Regions from separate parts of the Mesorhizobium sp. M1143 genome, predicted to be linked through region 1. Evidence: riboswitches for the same ligand, from Rfam matches in the RefSeq annotation. Region 1 holds a riboswitch; the other holds the start of a gene.

Region 1 (7,130 bases):
GCTCGTCTTCGTCGCCATCTGGACCGTGCCGACGCTCGGCATCCTGGTCTCGTCGCTGCGCGACAAGGACCAGATCATCGCCTCGGGCTGGTGGAACTCGTTCTCCAGCTCCAGCCAGACCGAAGCCGGCCGCCTGCCGCCGGCCTCGGCGCAGGTCGAGAAGGACGGCAAGTTCGTGCTTGCCGGCAATATCTTCGGCGACGGTGCTGCGCGCGACATCAGCGCCTTCGGCGTCAAATCGGCGGCGCCGACGCAATATCCGGCCGGCACCACTGCCGATCTCGGCGACGGCGTGACCTTGCAGCTCAATGCCGACGGCACGTTCGTCATGAGTTCGCCCAAGGCTTTCGAAGGCGACCGTGGCCAGCGCGTCTATTACGCCTCGTCGGCGCCGCCGAAATTCACCACCGACAATTACCAGACCGTGCTGTTTTCGGAGGGCATCGGCCGCTCGTTCATAAACTCGCTGACCGTCACCATCCCCGCGACGGTCATCCCGATCCTGATCGCCGCCTTCGCCGCCTATGCATTGGCGTGGATGCGTTTTCCCGGCCGCGCCTTGCTGATCGCCACAATCATCGGCCTGCTGGTCGTGCCGCTGCAGATGTCCTTGATCCCGCTTTTGAAAATCTACAACGGCGTCGGCATCTTCTTCGGTGTGCCGTCGAAAACCTATCTCGGCATCTGGCTGGCGCATACCGGCTTCGGCCTGCCCTTCGCCATCTATCTCCTGCGCAGCTATATTGCCGGCCTGCCGCGCGAGATCATGGAATCGGCGCGCATCGACGGCGCCAGCGATTTCGAAATCTTCGTCAAGATCGTGCTGCCGCTGTCCTTCCCGGTGCTGGCGTCCTTTGCGATCTTCCAGTTCCTGTGGGTGTGGAACGACTTATTGGTGGCAATGGTTTTCCTCGGTACCGAAGGGGATCAGATCGTGCTGACCGCGAAGCTCAACGCACTGCTCGGCTCGCGCGGCGGCGACTGGGAAATCCTGACGACATCGGCCTTCGTCACCATTATCGTGCCGCTGATCGTGTTCTTCTCGCTGCAGCGCTATTTCGTCCGCGGGCTGCTGGCCGGCTCGGTCAAAGGAGGTTGAGACTTATGCAAGCCGCTTTGAAGGCGACCTCGAAGCCCGATCTCGCCGTCGATCGCGACTGGTGGCGGGGCGCGGTGATCTACCAGATCTATCCGCGCTCCTATCAGGACTCCAATGGCGACGGCATCGGCGACCTCAAGGGCATCATCCGCAGGCTGCCCTACATCGCCTCGCTCGGCGTCGACGCCATCTGGATTTCGCCCTTCTTCAAGTCGCCGATGAAGGATTTCGGCTACGACGTCTCGGACTATTGCGACGTCGACCCGATGTTCGGGACGCTCGCCGATTTCGACGCGCTGGTTGCGGAAGCCCATCACCTCGGCCTCAAGGTGATGATCGACGAGGTGCTGTCGCACACCGCCGACAACCATCCATGGTTCAAGGAGAGCCGCGCCAGCCGTAGCAATCCCAAGGCCGACTGGTATGTCTGGGCCGACGCCAGGCCGGACGGCACGCCGCCCAACAACTGGCTGTCGATCTTCGGCGGCTCGGCCTGGCAGTGGGACACCAGCCGCCAGCAATATTATCTGCATAATTTCCTGTCCGAGCAGCCGGACCTCAACTTCCACAATCTGGAAGTCCAGGACGCGCTGCTCGACGTCACCCGCTTCTGGCTGGAGCGCGGCGTCGACGGCTTCCGCCTCGACACCATCAATTTCTACTTCCACAGCCAGGGGCTGGAGAACAATCCGCCGCTGCCGCCCGAAGAGCGCAACGACCAGACAGCACCTGCGGTCAATCCCTACAACTACCAGGACCATATCTACGACAAGAGCCGGCCGGAAAACCTTGCCTTCCTCGAACGGTTCCGGGCGCTGCTCGACGAATATCCGGCGGCCGCCGCGGTCGGCGAAGTCGGCGATTCGCAGCGTGGGCTGGAAGTGGTCGCCGCCTACACCGCCGGCGGCAAACGCGTCCACATGTGCTATTCCTTCGATTTCCTGGCGCCGGAAAAGATCAGCGCCGCCAAGGTGCGCCAGGTGCTGGAAGCCTTCGGCAAGGTCGCCAGCGACGGCTGGTCGTGCTGGGCCTTTTCCAACCACGACGTGATGCGTCCGGCCTCGCGCTGGGCCGCCGACGAGGCCGACCCGGCCGCCTATCTGAAGGTTATCTCGGCGCTGCTGATGTCGCTGCGCGGTTCGGTCTGCCTCTATCAGGGAGAGGAGCTTGGGCTTGGCGAAGCCGAGTTGCAGTTCGAGGATCTGCAGGACCCCTACGGCATTCGCTTCTGGCCCGAATTCAAGGGCCGCGACGGCTGCCGCACGCCGATGGTGTGGGATGCAACCGCCAGCAATGCCGGCTTTTCGACGGCCAAGCCCTGGCTGCCGGTGCCGGGCAAGCACTTGTCGCAAGCGGTCAATGTTCAGCAGGGCGACGCGGCCTCGCTGCTCGAGCACTACCGGCGCTTTCTCGGTTTCCGCCGCCAGCATCCGGCCCTGGCCAAAGGCGACATCGAGTTCATCGAAAGCGAGGGCGACACCGTCGCCTTCACCCGCCGTGAGGGCAATGAGCAGATCGTCTGCGTCTTCAATCTGGCCAGCAAGCCGGCCGAGGTCGATCTCGGTGGTCAGGCGCTGCTGCCATTGGCCGGGCACGGTTTTTCGGGACAATCCGGCACAGGTTCCATCCGCCTCGGCGGCTACGGCGCCTGGTTCGGGCGCATCGACTGAGTTTTTGACGAAACTGGATTTTTTGAGGAAATCCAGGTTCTCTAGGGAAATCACTGGGAGGAAATTATGGCCGATGTCACGCTGAGACAGGTGAAGAAATCATACGGCAATCTGCACATTCTCCACGGCATCGACCTCGACATAAAGTCGGGCGAGTTCATCGTCTTCGTCGGCCCGTCGGGTTGCGGCAAGTCGACCTTGCTGCGGTCCATCGCCGGGCTTGAGGAGATCACCTCCGGCGAGCTGCAGATCGCCGGCGAGGTGGTGAACGACGTGCCGCCTTCCAAGCGCGGCATTGCCATGGTGTTCCAGTCCTATGCGCTCTATCCGCACATGACCGTCTACGACAACATGGCCTTCTCGATGAAGATCGGCAAGGAAAGCAAGGCCGAGATCGACAAGCGGGTGCGGCAGGCCGCCGAAATCCTGCAGCTGACCAAATATCTCGACCGCCTGCCCAAGGCGATGTCGGGCGGCCAGCGCCAGCGTGTCGCCATCGGTCGCGCCATCGTGCGCAATCCGAAAGTGTTCCTGTTCGACGAGCCGCTGTCGAATCTCGACGCGGCGCTGCGCGTCGCGACCCGCATCGAGATCGCCAAGCTCAAGGAATCGATGCCTGCCACGACCATGATCTACGTCACCCACGATCAGGTCGAAGCGATGACGCTCGCCGACCGCATCGTCGTGCTGAAGGATGGCCATATCGAGCAGGTCGGCACGCCGATGGACCTCTACAAGAAGCCCGGCAATCTGTTCGTTGCCCAGTTCATCGGCTCGCCGGCCATGAACATCCTGCCGGCGACAATCGACAGGACGGGCAACCCGACAATCGTCAGCCATGTCGGCGGCCGCAAGGCAACGGTGCCGATCGCAACGCCGGCGTCAGCAAAGGGTGCGGCAGTCAGCTTCGGCGTGCGGCCGGAGGATCTGTCGGCCGCCACCGGCGCGGAATATCTTTTCGAGGGCGTGGTGGACTATGTCGAGCAACTCGGCGAGGTGCAGCTTGTCTATGTCGATATCGGCCGCGCTGACCTGCCGTTGGTGACCAAGCTGCCCGGCAATGTCGAGGTCAAGCGCGGGGCAAAGCTGCGACTGACCGCGGATGCCGGGGACCTGCACATCTTCGACGCCGATGGGCACTCCTTCTCGCTCAAGCCGGTGGAAGTGAAGGCGGCTTGAGATAGCTGCGTCGTACAGGCATAAAAAAAGAGCGGCGGGCCAGGCCCGCCACTCTTTTTTAAGCTTCGGCTGTTAGTTGTTGCCGAACCGATCCCTGTCGCTGCTCTGAGGAACGAACTTCTGTTGGTCGTCCGACGAGTTCAGCAGCTTGTAGACCGCCGAGTTGGTGCCGGTCGACGAAGTGCGGGTGGTGTCGACGGCAGCGGCCGGCTGGTTGGCGCCATTGGAGCCATAATTGTCGCTGCCGGCAAAGGCAGCGCTCGAAACAGCCAGAACGGCTGCGGTGGCGAGAACGATCTTCTTCATTTTAGTCTCCTGAATTTTTCTGATGCTGCCAGCTGCAGCGGATAAGCCCGCCACGTGCTGGAAACCGGCTTTTAGCGGCCGAAAAGGTTACGGTCGGCACCGTGGGCAGGCGCCTGCTCGGCTGGAGTCGACTTCTCAACCGAAGCCGTATGGCCACTATCGGTCGACGTAATCGCAGGCTGGTTGGCGCCGTTCGAACCGTAGTTGTCGCTGCCGGCGAAAGCGCTGCCGGAGATGGCCAAAACGGCGGCGGCAGCAAGGATGATCTTTTTCATTTCAAATACTCCTGAATTTTTTGGGATCCCGAGAGCGACGGGTTAGCCGCCCTTCTTTGGTCGGGATCAGCGATTGCCGTAGAGGTCGCGGTCGGCGCCCTGAACGACAGGCTGCTTGTCAGCGTGCGCCGGCTTCTGAATGGAAGCCGTATACGAGCTGTCGACCGAGACGGCTGGCTGGTTCGCACCATTGGAACCGTAATTGTCGCTACCGGCGAAGGCGCTGCCGGTGATCGCCAAAACGGCTGCGGCAGTGAGGATGATCTTTTTCATTTTTAGTACTCCAGTTTGTCTGTCCGTCTAGCGGCGTGTCTTGGGAGGAATTCGCGTCGTTCGGACAGCCCCGATGTGGGAAAGCCATAGGCTGGTTTCCAATCACGAAGTTGTTCCGTGTGGACCACGGTCCTGCACCTTGAAATTGTGCTAGGAAGTTCCTCTATGGTCATTTATCGCATTGTTTTCAGTTGCTTATGTCGAACCGAGTGGTTCGCTCCGGTGTCGGTTTCCGGGCCGTCGTTCACACCGTCCTGCACGCATTGTCAACAGAAACGAACCGTTCGGTTCGATTAGAGATTGCTAATAGTAACTTTTCGATACCGTTGAGCCCTTTTTGCCCCCGATCGAACTGGATCCGCAGCGATTCGAAACGGCGATGATGGCGTCGCAAGAAACGTCTCAGCTCTTTGACCGGCGGCGGGGGGCGAATGCCGCGCGTGTCGCGCCGCATGGATACGATGTCGCTTTCATGCCGACGTCGCGATCGCTGCCGTGATTAGATGAACGCATCTCAGGTGCCGCTTCGTGACGACGCAGCGGAGAATTGGGAAGCCGGTCAGAATCCGGCGCTGCCCCCGCAACGGTGGTGGAGTTGAAGTCGCAACGGGAGACCACTGGGCAAGAGCCTGGGAAGGTGTCGCGATGGTCCGCAAGGACAACTCCAGAGCCCGGAAACCAGCCCGAGATGCATAGACTCGACTGATCGCGGTGGGCGGTCAAGAGGTGGATAGTGCATGTCCGGCGCCGCGCCGGCCTGCGTCCGATCCTTCCTCCATCACCACCAAGTTCAGTCCTTAAACCACGAGGACAGAACTATGGATACGCGCAACGACATGCTGAGGCTCCTGAACGGCCGCAAGCAAGGCTTTTCGCTGGAACAGCCCTTCTACACCGACCCGGACTATTTCAAGCTCGACATGGAGCTTATCTGGTATCGCGACTGGCTGTTCATCGGCCATGATTGCGAACTGCCGAAGCCCGGCAGCTATATCACCGTGCAGATCGGCGATTATCCGGTGGTGCTGGTCCGCGACCAGAAGGGCAACATCAACGCCTTTCACAATTCCTGCCGCCATCGCGGCAGCCGTGTCTGCAACACTGAGAAGGGCATGGCGGCAAAGCTTGTCTGCCCCTATCACCAGTGGACCTACGAGCTTGACGGCCGGCTGCTGTTTGCCCGCCAGATGGCCGACGGTTTCGACAAGAGCCAGTTCGGCCTGAAGCCCGTCGCCTGCGAGAGCGTCGGCGGCTATATCTTCATCTGCCTGGCAAAAGAACCTGCCGACTTTGCGCCGATGCGCGCCATGATAGAGCCCTACCTCAAGCCGCACGGGCTGAATGAAGCCAAGGTCGCCTTCGAGAGCACCATCATCGAGAAGGGCAACTGGAAGCTGGTCTGGGAAAACAACCGCGAATGCTATCACTGCGCCGGCAATCATCCAGAGCTGTGCAAGACATTCCCCGAAGCGCCGACGGTGACCGGCGTGCAGGGCGCCGACAGCGATCCGGAGATGCTGGCGCACTGGGCGAAATGCGAGGCGGCGGGCCTGCCGAGCAAGTTCCGCATCGATCCGGCCGGACAGTACCGCGCCACCCGCGCGCCGCTGCTGCGCGATGCCGTCAGCTATACGATGACGGGCAGGTGCGCGGTGACGAAGAACCTCTCCGACACTGTTGCCGCCGACCGCATCGGCACCTTGATGCACTACCACTATCCGACGACCTGGAACCACATCCTGATCGACCATGCGGTCACCTTCCGGGTGCTGCCGATCAGCGCCACGCAAACCGCGGTGACGACCAAGTGGCTGGTGCACAAGGATGCGGTCGAGGGCGTCGACTACAACCTTGAAGAGCTCACCCACGTCTGGACCGAGACCAACGACCAGGACCGCCGCATCGTCGAGGAAAACGCCTTCGGCATCCTGTCGCCGGCCTATGAGCCCGGCCCCTATTCGGAGCTGCATGAGGGCGGCGTGATCCAGTTCGTCGAATGGTACGCGGCCTTCATCGGCCCGCGCCTTGCCGAAGGCGGCCGGCCGGCGCTGCGCAGCGTCGCGTGAGCTGGAGCAGGCGAAGAGGGACCAGAGGATGAATGCGATGACGGATCTTGGGCTCTATCGCCATCTCGACCAGATGGCGCCGTGGAACGATAGGCTGCAGGTGCTGGAAGTGATCGGCGTCAGCGACGAGGCGCCCGACGTCAAGACCTTCACCTTCCGCTCCGACAACCAGACCTGGTTCCGCTACAAGCCGGGCCAGTTCCTGACGCTGGAACTGCCGACACCGGACGGGCCGCTGATGCGCACCTACACGCTGTCGTCG
Region 2 (7,130 bases), on a different contig from region 1:
ACGCCGGCGCGGTCGAAGAGCGTTTCGACGCCGGGTTCGGCGCCGGAAGCGAAGGCGGTTGCGGTGATGATGGCGGTGGGCTTGAGCGTGGCCAGCGCGGTTCCGACGAAGGCCAGGGAGGTCGGGTCTTTGAGGCTGGAGACGAAGATCGGGATCGGTCTCATGCCGCGCTGGCGGAGTGCATCAAAGAGGGCATCGATTGGCGCGACATCGGCGGCCAGCAGCATCGAGCGGTAGAAGAGGATGGGGACGATGGGGTTATCAGCGTGGAGTTCTGTCACACCCCCCTCTGTCCTGCCGGACATCTCCCCCTCAAGGGGGGAGATTGAGCTGTCGTCAACGGTTTCGCCAATCTTAGATGACCCAGACAGCTTCCTGTTCAACGGGGCCGAAGAGGAGCCGGCTTTGGTGACGGCTGATCTCCCCCCTTGAGGGGGAGATGTCCGGCAGGACAGAGGGGGGTGTGACGGAACGCCGACATCGGCAAATTCGACCACGCCGCAGCAAGGCTCATAAAACCCGGCTTTCGGCACGCTGACCGGCTCAGCCGCCGCCGCATCCTGCCCAGCCAACCCCGCCAGCCGCTGCATCAGCGCTACCATATTCTCCGGCCCGCCCTCGCGGAAATAGCCCAGCAGGCCGTCCAACTCCGCGCGGGGCAGCGTCGAGGCTTCGATCAGCCTGAGGTCCTCGTCATGGCTTTCACCAGGCAGCAGCGCCAGCTTGATGCCACGTTCGCGAGCAGTCACCGCGAGTTGGTCGCAGCCATAGCGCCACCAGTCGTAGCCGCCGAGGATGCGCACCAAAATCACCTTGGCGTGGCGGGCGACGCTGTCGATCCAGAGGTCCACGGACATGGGATGGCGCAGGTCGCGCAGCGCCGCCAGCCGCATCGACGGCAGGCGGACGGCATCGGCCTTCCAGGCCGCCGCGAGGCCGGCGAGGTCGCTGTCGGTGAAGGACAGCGCCACGATATCCGCCGGCGTCTGCCGGAGATCAACTGGCTCGGCGAGATCGTCGAGCGAGGCGGAGGTCGTGGCGAGTATATGCATCGCGGCTCGTGCCTGAGATCAACCGGCGAGTATACGCTCGATCGCCGGACGGTTCAGCCCCTTCAGGCCAATGACGACGAGACGCGAGCGGCGATCGTCCTCGGCCGTCCAGGCGCGGTCATAGTAATGGTTGACGCGTGGGCCGACGGCCTGCAGCAAAAGCCGCATCGGCTTGCCGCCGACATCGACGAAGCCTTTTACACGCAACACGTTTTCCTGTTCGGCGGCGGTGGCGACGCGCTTGGCCAGGTCGTCGGGATTGGCGATCGAGGGGATGTCGACGATGAAGGTGTCGAAATCGTCATGCTCATGATCGAAAGCGCCGTCGTGATGCGACTTGCGGTTCTCGATGTCGTCTTCGACGGCGAGACCGAGGCCAAGCAGCACCGACGGGTCGACCTTGCCATGCGCAGTCGGCACGATTTTTACCGCGCGAGCGGAATGCTCATTGATGATGGCGTTGGCGCGGGCCGAACCGGCTGAATCCATCAAATCGCTTTTCGACAGGATGATCAGGTCGGCGCAGGCGATCTGGTCCTCGAAGACTTCTTCGACCGGATCGTCGTGGTCGAGCGTTTCGTCCTGAGCGCGCTGTGCCTGCAACGCGTCCATGTCGTTGGCGACGCGGCCTCCGGCCAGCGCCGGGCCGTCGACCACGGCGATGACGCCATCGACGGTCACCCGGCTCTTCACGCTTGGCCACTGGAACGCCTGGACCAGCGGCTTGGGCAGAGCGAGGCCCGAGGTCTCGATCAGGATGTGGTCGACCCTCGGTGTCAGCGCGAGGATCTTGTCGAGGGCGGGCACGAAATCGTCGGCGACTGTACAGCAGATGCAGCCATTGGCCAGTTCGACGATGTTTTCCTCGGGGCAGGTGTCGATGCCGCAGCCTTTCAGGATTTCCCCGTCGATGCCGATGTCGCCGAACTCGTTGACGATGATGGCGATGCGCTTGCCGCCGGCATTTTCCAGGAGATGGCGGACCAGCGTCGTCTTGCCGGCGCCGAGGAAGCCTGTAACGACAGTGCAGGGAACACGGGAGAGGTTGGCGGCCGGGTTTGAAGCGTTCATCGTCAGTCCTTCAGCATGTCGAGGGGTGGGATGCGGGCAACGAGGCCGCGCTTGAGGCTATCGGGCCGGCCGCGCCACGGGATGAGGCCGTCGGCCGAAGTCGCGAAGAGCTTTGCGCCGGTAACGAGGTCGGCGCCGCTGGTTGCGGTCAGATCGCCGAAGACATAGCTCCAGCAGCCATCGCGCAGGATCGCGGCGCTGAGGCGGCGCTTGCAATTGCCGAGACATTCGGCGGTGCGGACCCGGATATCGCCGGCAGCGGCGCGGCGTGTGTCCTCAGCCAGCAATTCGCCGGCGCGCGGATGGGCGTCGGAACCGGTCTCATCGCGGCAGGAGGCGCAGACGATGACGGTCACGCCGGTCAGGGCGTCGTTGTCCCCGGACGCAATGTCCGCTGTGCCAGCCGAAAAACTGCTGTTCTGGTCCAAAAACCGTGCTCCTTGCCCGGAAACCCGCCAGGCGATCGGATACTTTGTCTCAGACGGCAGGTCTCCTGGCTCGCGGGTCGTCGCCTTGGTTAGCCGCCTTCCCGGTGTTACCCAGTGGCTTTCGGCCTTGGCTCGTCGCTTACAGTTGCGGGGACAGCCGCGGATTTGGGACCGAAATCCCGCACCGCATTCCCTCTTGGCCCTTGCCGTTGCGGGCAGGGGACCGTCTGCAGCGGATTTAGGCTTTTGCGGGCGGCGGTGTCAACGCACGGCTACGACATGGCGATGTCGGCAGGGGCTGTCATGTCCCGGCTTCCGGCAGTGCCAGGATGACCTGTCGGATAGCTTGATAGCCATCGCTATAGTCCCAGTCATGACCGACAGCCAGATTCTGTCCCTCATGCCAAACCGCGTTGTCCAGAAGGACTTCGGCACTAATCAGCGTGCCCTTCAAGCCTGCCAGAAAGGTCCGGACAAAATGGCTTCCGGGGGGTACCGAAGCTGTGAACAGCTTTTCCAGCTTGGCATAGAATGCTGGATAGCCTGGTGTCAGCGAGCATAGCTCGGTTGTGGCCTGAGAAATGACCGGGCCGCTATAGATTTTCCAGCGGGCATCTTTTCGCCAGATCTTCCAACTGGCGCTGCTTCGCTGCCAAAGCTCTATTTCGGCCTGCATGTTCTCGCAGACGTGATCGGCCAGTCCCTCAATGGCCACATGGAAAACACCACGGAGAAACTTTTCAAACGCCTGGTTCAGTTCCTGTTCGCGCGTGTCGCCGAAGCCAGCAAAGGATTCAATGACCGGCTGAACATCAAGCAGCGGAGAAAAAATGTAGATTTCCAGGACCAGCCGGTCAGAACTCGTCTCGAACACCTCAGCCTCAAACCGAAGCTGCTTCGATTGGAGCATGACGTCCCTATCTCTGCGGACTGCATCTATTCCATGCGCAATGAGGGCGCCATGGATCATGTCGAGCACTTTGTCCGATGCCATTGCACAACCTACGAGGCTTATTGAGGCGTTTATGACAGACGCTGCAAGGGTTGGCCATCTCTCTCGCTAGCCAATGCCGGCCCCAGATTGCCGGCCGGCGTCACTTCGATGCGCTCAAGGCCAAGCCAGCCCTGCATCTCCTTTAGTTCCTCGAAAAGCTGTGCGGTGGTCTCAGGCGGTGCGCCTGCTTCGGCATAGGCGGCGTGGACGCGTAAGACACTCGCAGGCCGGTCGGCCTTGAGGTCGACGCGGGCGACGATCTTGTCGCCGAGCAAGAAAGGCAGCACGTAATAGCCATATTGCCGCTTGTCGGCCGGGGTGTAGATCTCGATGCGGTAGCGGAAATCGAAGAGACGCTCGGTGCGCGCGCGCTCGAAGACCACCGGATCGAAGGGGGCCAGCAAGGCGCGGGCCTTGATCTTTCGCGGCAGGCGGGCGTCCCTATAGAGGTAAGCCGGCTTGTCCCAGCCTTCGACGTTTACCGGCAGCAACTCGCCCATCTCGACCAGTTCCTCCAACCGGCCCTTCATGTCGGCCGGCGACAAGCGGAAATAATCGCGCAGGTCACCCGACGTCGCGATGCCGTGGGCGCGGGCGGAAATGCGCAGCAATTCGCGGTGCGCGTCCTCGGCCGCCGGCACCGGCAGGTCGAGGATCGCCTGCGGCAGCACGCGCTCGGGCAGGTCGTAGAAGCGCTCGAAGCCGCGGCGGTGGGCCGTGGTGATGCGGCCCGCCCAGAACAGCCATTCGAAGGCATGCTTGGCATGGCTCCAACCCCACCAGCCGCCCGAACCCTTCTGGCCTTCGAGCGCAGAGGCGGCGATCGGGCCGCGCTCGGCGACTGCGCGGTAGATCTCTTCGATATAGGCGGCGTGTTCGCGGCCCCATTTGGCCAGCCCCAGATACATTTCGTCGCCCTGCTCGGCCCGCTGCATGCGCCAGCGCATCAACGGGTAGATCTCGACCGGCAGGAACGAGGCCTCATGCGCCCAGTACTCGAACACGGTGCGCTTGCGGGTGATTGCGGCATTGTCGAGCAGGGTGAGCGGGTAGGGGCCAAGGCGCGAATAGAGCGGCATATAGTGGGCGCGCACCACGGCGCTGACGGAATCGATCTGCAGCAGGCCGGTGCGCGACAGCACGCGGGCGAGGTGGCGGCGATCGGGCGTGCCGACCGGGCGGGGATCGAGAAATCCTTGCGCGGCGAGCGCGATGCGCCTGGCCGTCGGGAGTGAGATTTTGTCCTTCGTCAAAGTGTCTTGCCTCGAACCATTTTCCCGACTTTAGCCGGCGATTCCGGTCATGCTAGCAGGCAAATGGCGGGAGATGTGTCAGGAGACAAAAGTGGAGTGAAAGATGAAGGAAATCAAACAGGAGGAGATCGGACCAGTTTTTCCCGGCCTGCCGTCCAGCACTGTCTTTTGAACAAGGTTTGACTTGCTTCGCTGAAAGCCGTGCGCTAACCCTCGCCGCGTTGCAGCAAAGGCACCTAAAACGGTTCAGCGGTTAAACTGTCGCGCTTCCGCATTAGGGTTGGTTGCTGTAATCAAAGTGGATTGGCCGCCAACGGAAAGCCGAGCATGAACGTACTCCTCAGTTCATACCTGCCCATCGTCCTCTTCATCGCCGTGGCCGCGGTTGTAGGCCTGGCGCTTATCATCGCGCCGTTCCTGGTGGCTTATCGCAATCCCGATCCGGAGAAGCTTTCCGCCTACGAGTGCGGGTTCAACTCGTTCGACGATGCCCGGATGAAATTCGACATCCGCTTCTACCTGGTGTCGATCCTGTTCATCATCTTCGATCTGGAAGTGGCCTTCCTGTTTCCGTGGGCGGTGTCGTTCTCGAAGATCGGCATGCTCGGTTTCTGGTCGATGATGGTGTTTTTGGCGGTGCTGACCATCGGCTTTGCCTATGAGTGGAAAAAAGGAGCGCTGGAATGGGATTGAACGACAGTTCCGGAACGCTCGTCGCGCCGAAGCCCAAAGGCCTGATCGACCCCAATACCGGACGTCCGGTCGGTTCCGACGATCCGTTCTTCCTCGAGATCAACAATGAACTGGCCGACAAGGGTTTTCTGGTCACCTCGACCGAGGCGCTGATCACCTGGGCACGCAGCGGCTCGCTGATGTTCATGACCTTCGGTCTCGCCTGCTGCGCCGTCGAGATGATCCACACCTCGATGCCGCGCTATGATTCTGAAAGGTTTGGCGTGGCTCCTCGCGCGTCGCCGCGCCAGTCCGACATCATGATCGTGGCGGGAACGCTGACCAACAAGATGGCCCCGGCTTTGCGCAAGGTCTACGACCAGATGCCGGAGCCGCGCTACGTCATCTCGATGGGCTCCTGCGCCAATGGCGGCGGCTACTATCACTATTCCTATTCGGTGGTGCGCGGCTGCGACCGCATCGTGCCGGTCGACATCTATGTCCCCGGCTGCCCGCCGAGCGCCGAAGCGCTGCTCTATGGCATTCTTCTCCTGCAGAAGAAAATCCGCCGCACCGGCACGATCGAACGGTAGTCATATGGATGAGGCTCAAATTATCTACGGCAACTCTGAGCCTTGGCTGGGTTTGACGTTCAAGACGTTGGAGCCGCGATTCGAGGAAACCGCCTCTGGTTCGAGGTTTTTTTCTTCCACGCTTTCGACAGAGACAAAATTTGGCAATGCCGGCGTTGGTATCGACATCATGTTGAATGATTGGGAGTCCGAGCCGACAAGCGATCCACGAATAGTCTTCTATCATGGCGACGTGAGACTGCGTTCGCTTGGTGACCGAACCAAGAACCTGATTGCAGAAATGTCGGCTAGGGTTTCCTCCGCCTCGTCAGGCCAGATGGCAGCCACAGAAAAGTTGTTCCTGGAGTGCGTTGCCCTAAATGGTGACCCCGCAAATCTGGAAACCCGCCAGTTTGTCGGAAAGGTGTTTTTTGACGAGCCGGGCGGCGACAATGAATGTCAAGTTTTTTTGACCGTTGACGTCGCCAGGCAGAGCGCTTGGTTTGGCGAGAAAGACGCGGAAGACTCGCCCAAGGTCTTGGGCTGGTTGGCGAGGTTGTCATGAGCGCATCCCTGAGTGAACTGTCGACCTATCTCGGCGAAAAGCTGTCCGGCCGCGTCAAGGACGCGGTACTGGCCTATGGCGAACTCGGCATTTCCGTCGAGCCGGGCGACCTGATCGACGTGGTGACCTTCCTGCGCGACGATCAGCGCTGCCAATTCATCTCGATCATCGATGTCTGTGGCGCCGACTATCCGTCGCGCGTCAAGCGCTTCGATGTCGTCTACCACTTGCTGTCGCCGAAGCAGAATTTGCGCATCCGCATCAAGGTGCAGGCCGACGAAGAGACGCTGGTGCCGTCGCTCACCGCTGTCTACCCCGGCGCCGACTGGTATGAGCGCGAAGCCTACGATCTCTATGGCGTGCTGTTCTCCGGCCATCCGGACCTGCGCCGCATCCTCACGGATTACGGCTTCGAGGGCCATCCCCTGCGCAAGGACTTCCCGCTGACAGGTTTCGTCGAGGTGCGCTACGACGACGAAGCCAAGCGCGTGATCTACGAGCCGGTGGAATTGAAGCAGGAATT

What was found. A riboswitch is a leader RNA that binds a small molecule or an ion and turns the genes downstream of it on or off. The one in region 1 is predicted to bind cobalamin.
Region 2: linked by a shared signal. The riboswitch ahead of NKH35_RS23890 (DUF1636 family protein) and the one ahead of NKH35_RS16305 (aromatic ring-hydroxylating oxygenase subunit alpha) in region 1 are both predicted to bind cobalamin.

What each region holds. Positions count from the first base shown of each region.
Region 1 is NZ_JAMYMJ010000021.1:60,960-68,089, reverse strand. Features, by position in the region: gene NKH35_RS16335 (carbohydrate ABC transporter permease) at 1-1,099, shown strand, start outside; gene bglA (beta-galactosidase BglA) at 1,105-2,769, shown strand; gene NKH35_RS16325 (ABC transporter ATP-binding protein) at 2,836-3,948, shown strand; gene NKH35_RS16320 (DUF680 domain-containing protein) at 4,021-4,254, opposite strand; gene NKH35_RS16315 (DUF680 domain-containing protein) at 4,326-4,529, opposite strand; gene NKH35_RS16310 (DUF680 domain-containing protein) at 4,596-4,802, opposite strand; cobalamin riboswitch at 5,302-5,503, shown strand; gene NKH35_RS16305 (aromatic ring-hydroxylating oxygenase subunit alpha) at 5,621-6,868, shown strand; gene NKH35_RS16300 (FAD-binding oxidoreductase) at 6,906-7,130, shown strand, end outside.
Region 2 is NZ_JAMYMJ010000044.1:734-7,863, forward strand. Features, by position in the region: partial or broken gene NKH35_RS23880 (cobaltochelatase subunit CobN) at 1-1,052, opposite strand, end outside; gene cobW (cobalamin biosynthesis protein CobW) at 1,071-2,123, opposite strand; gene NKH35_RS23890 (DUF1636 family protein) at 2,126-2,551, opposite strand; cobalamin riboswitch at 2,590-2,794, opposite strand; gene NKH35_RS23895 (DUF6348 family protein) at 2,853-3,545, opposite strand; gene NKH35_RS23900 (winged helix-turn-helix domain-containing protein) at 3,575-4,798, opposite strand; gene NKH35_RS23905 (NADH-quinone oxidoreductase subunit A) at 5,126-5,491, shown strand; gene NKH35_RS23910 (NuoB/complex I 20 kDa subunit family protein) at 5,482-6,063, shown strand; gene NKH35_RS23915 (hypothetical protein) at 6,068-6,607, shown strand; gene NKH35_RS23920 (NADH-quinone oxidoreductase subunit C) at 6,604-7,130, shown strand, end outside.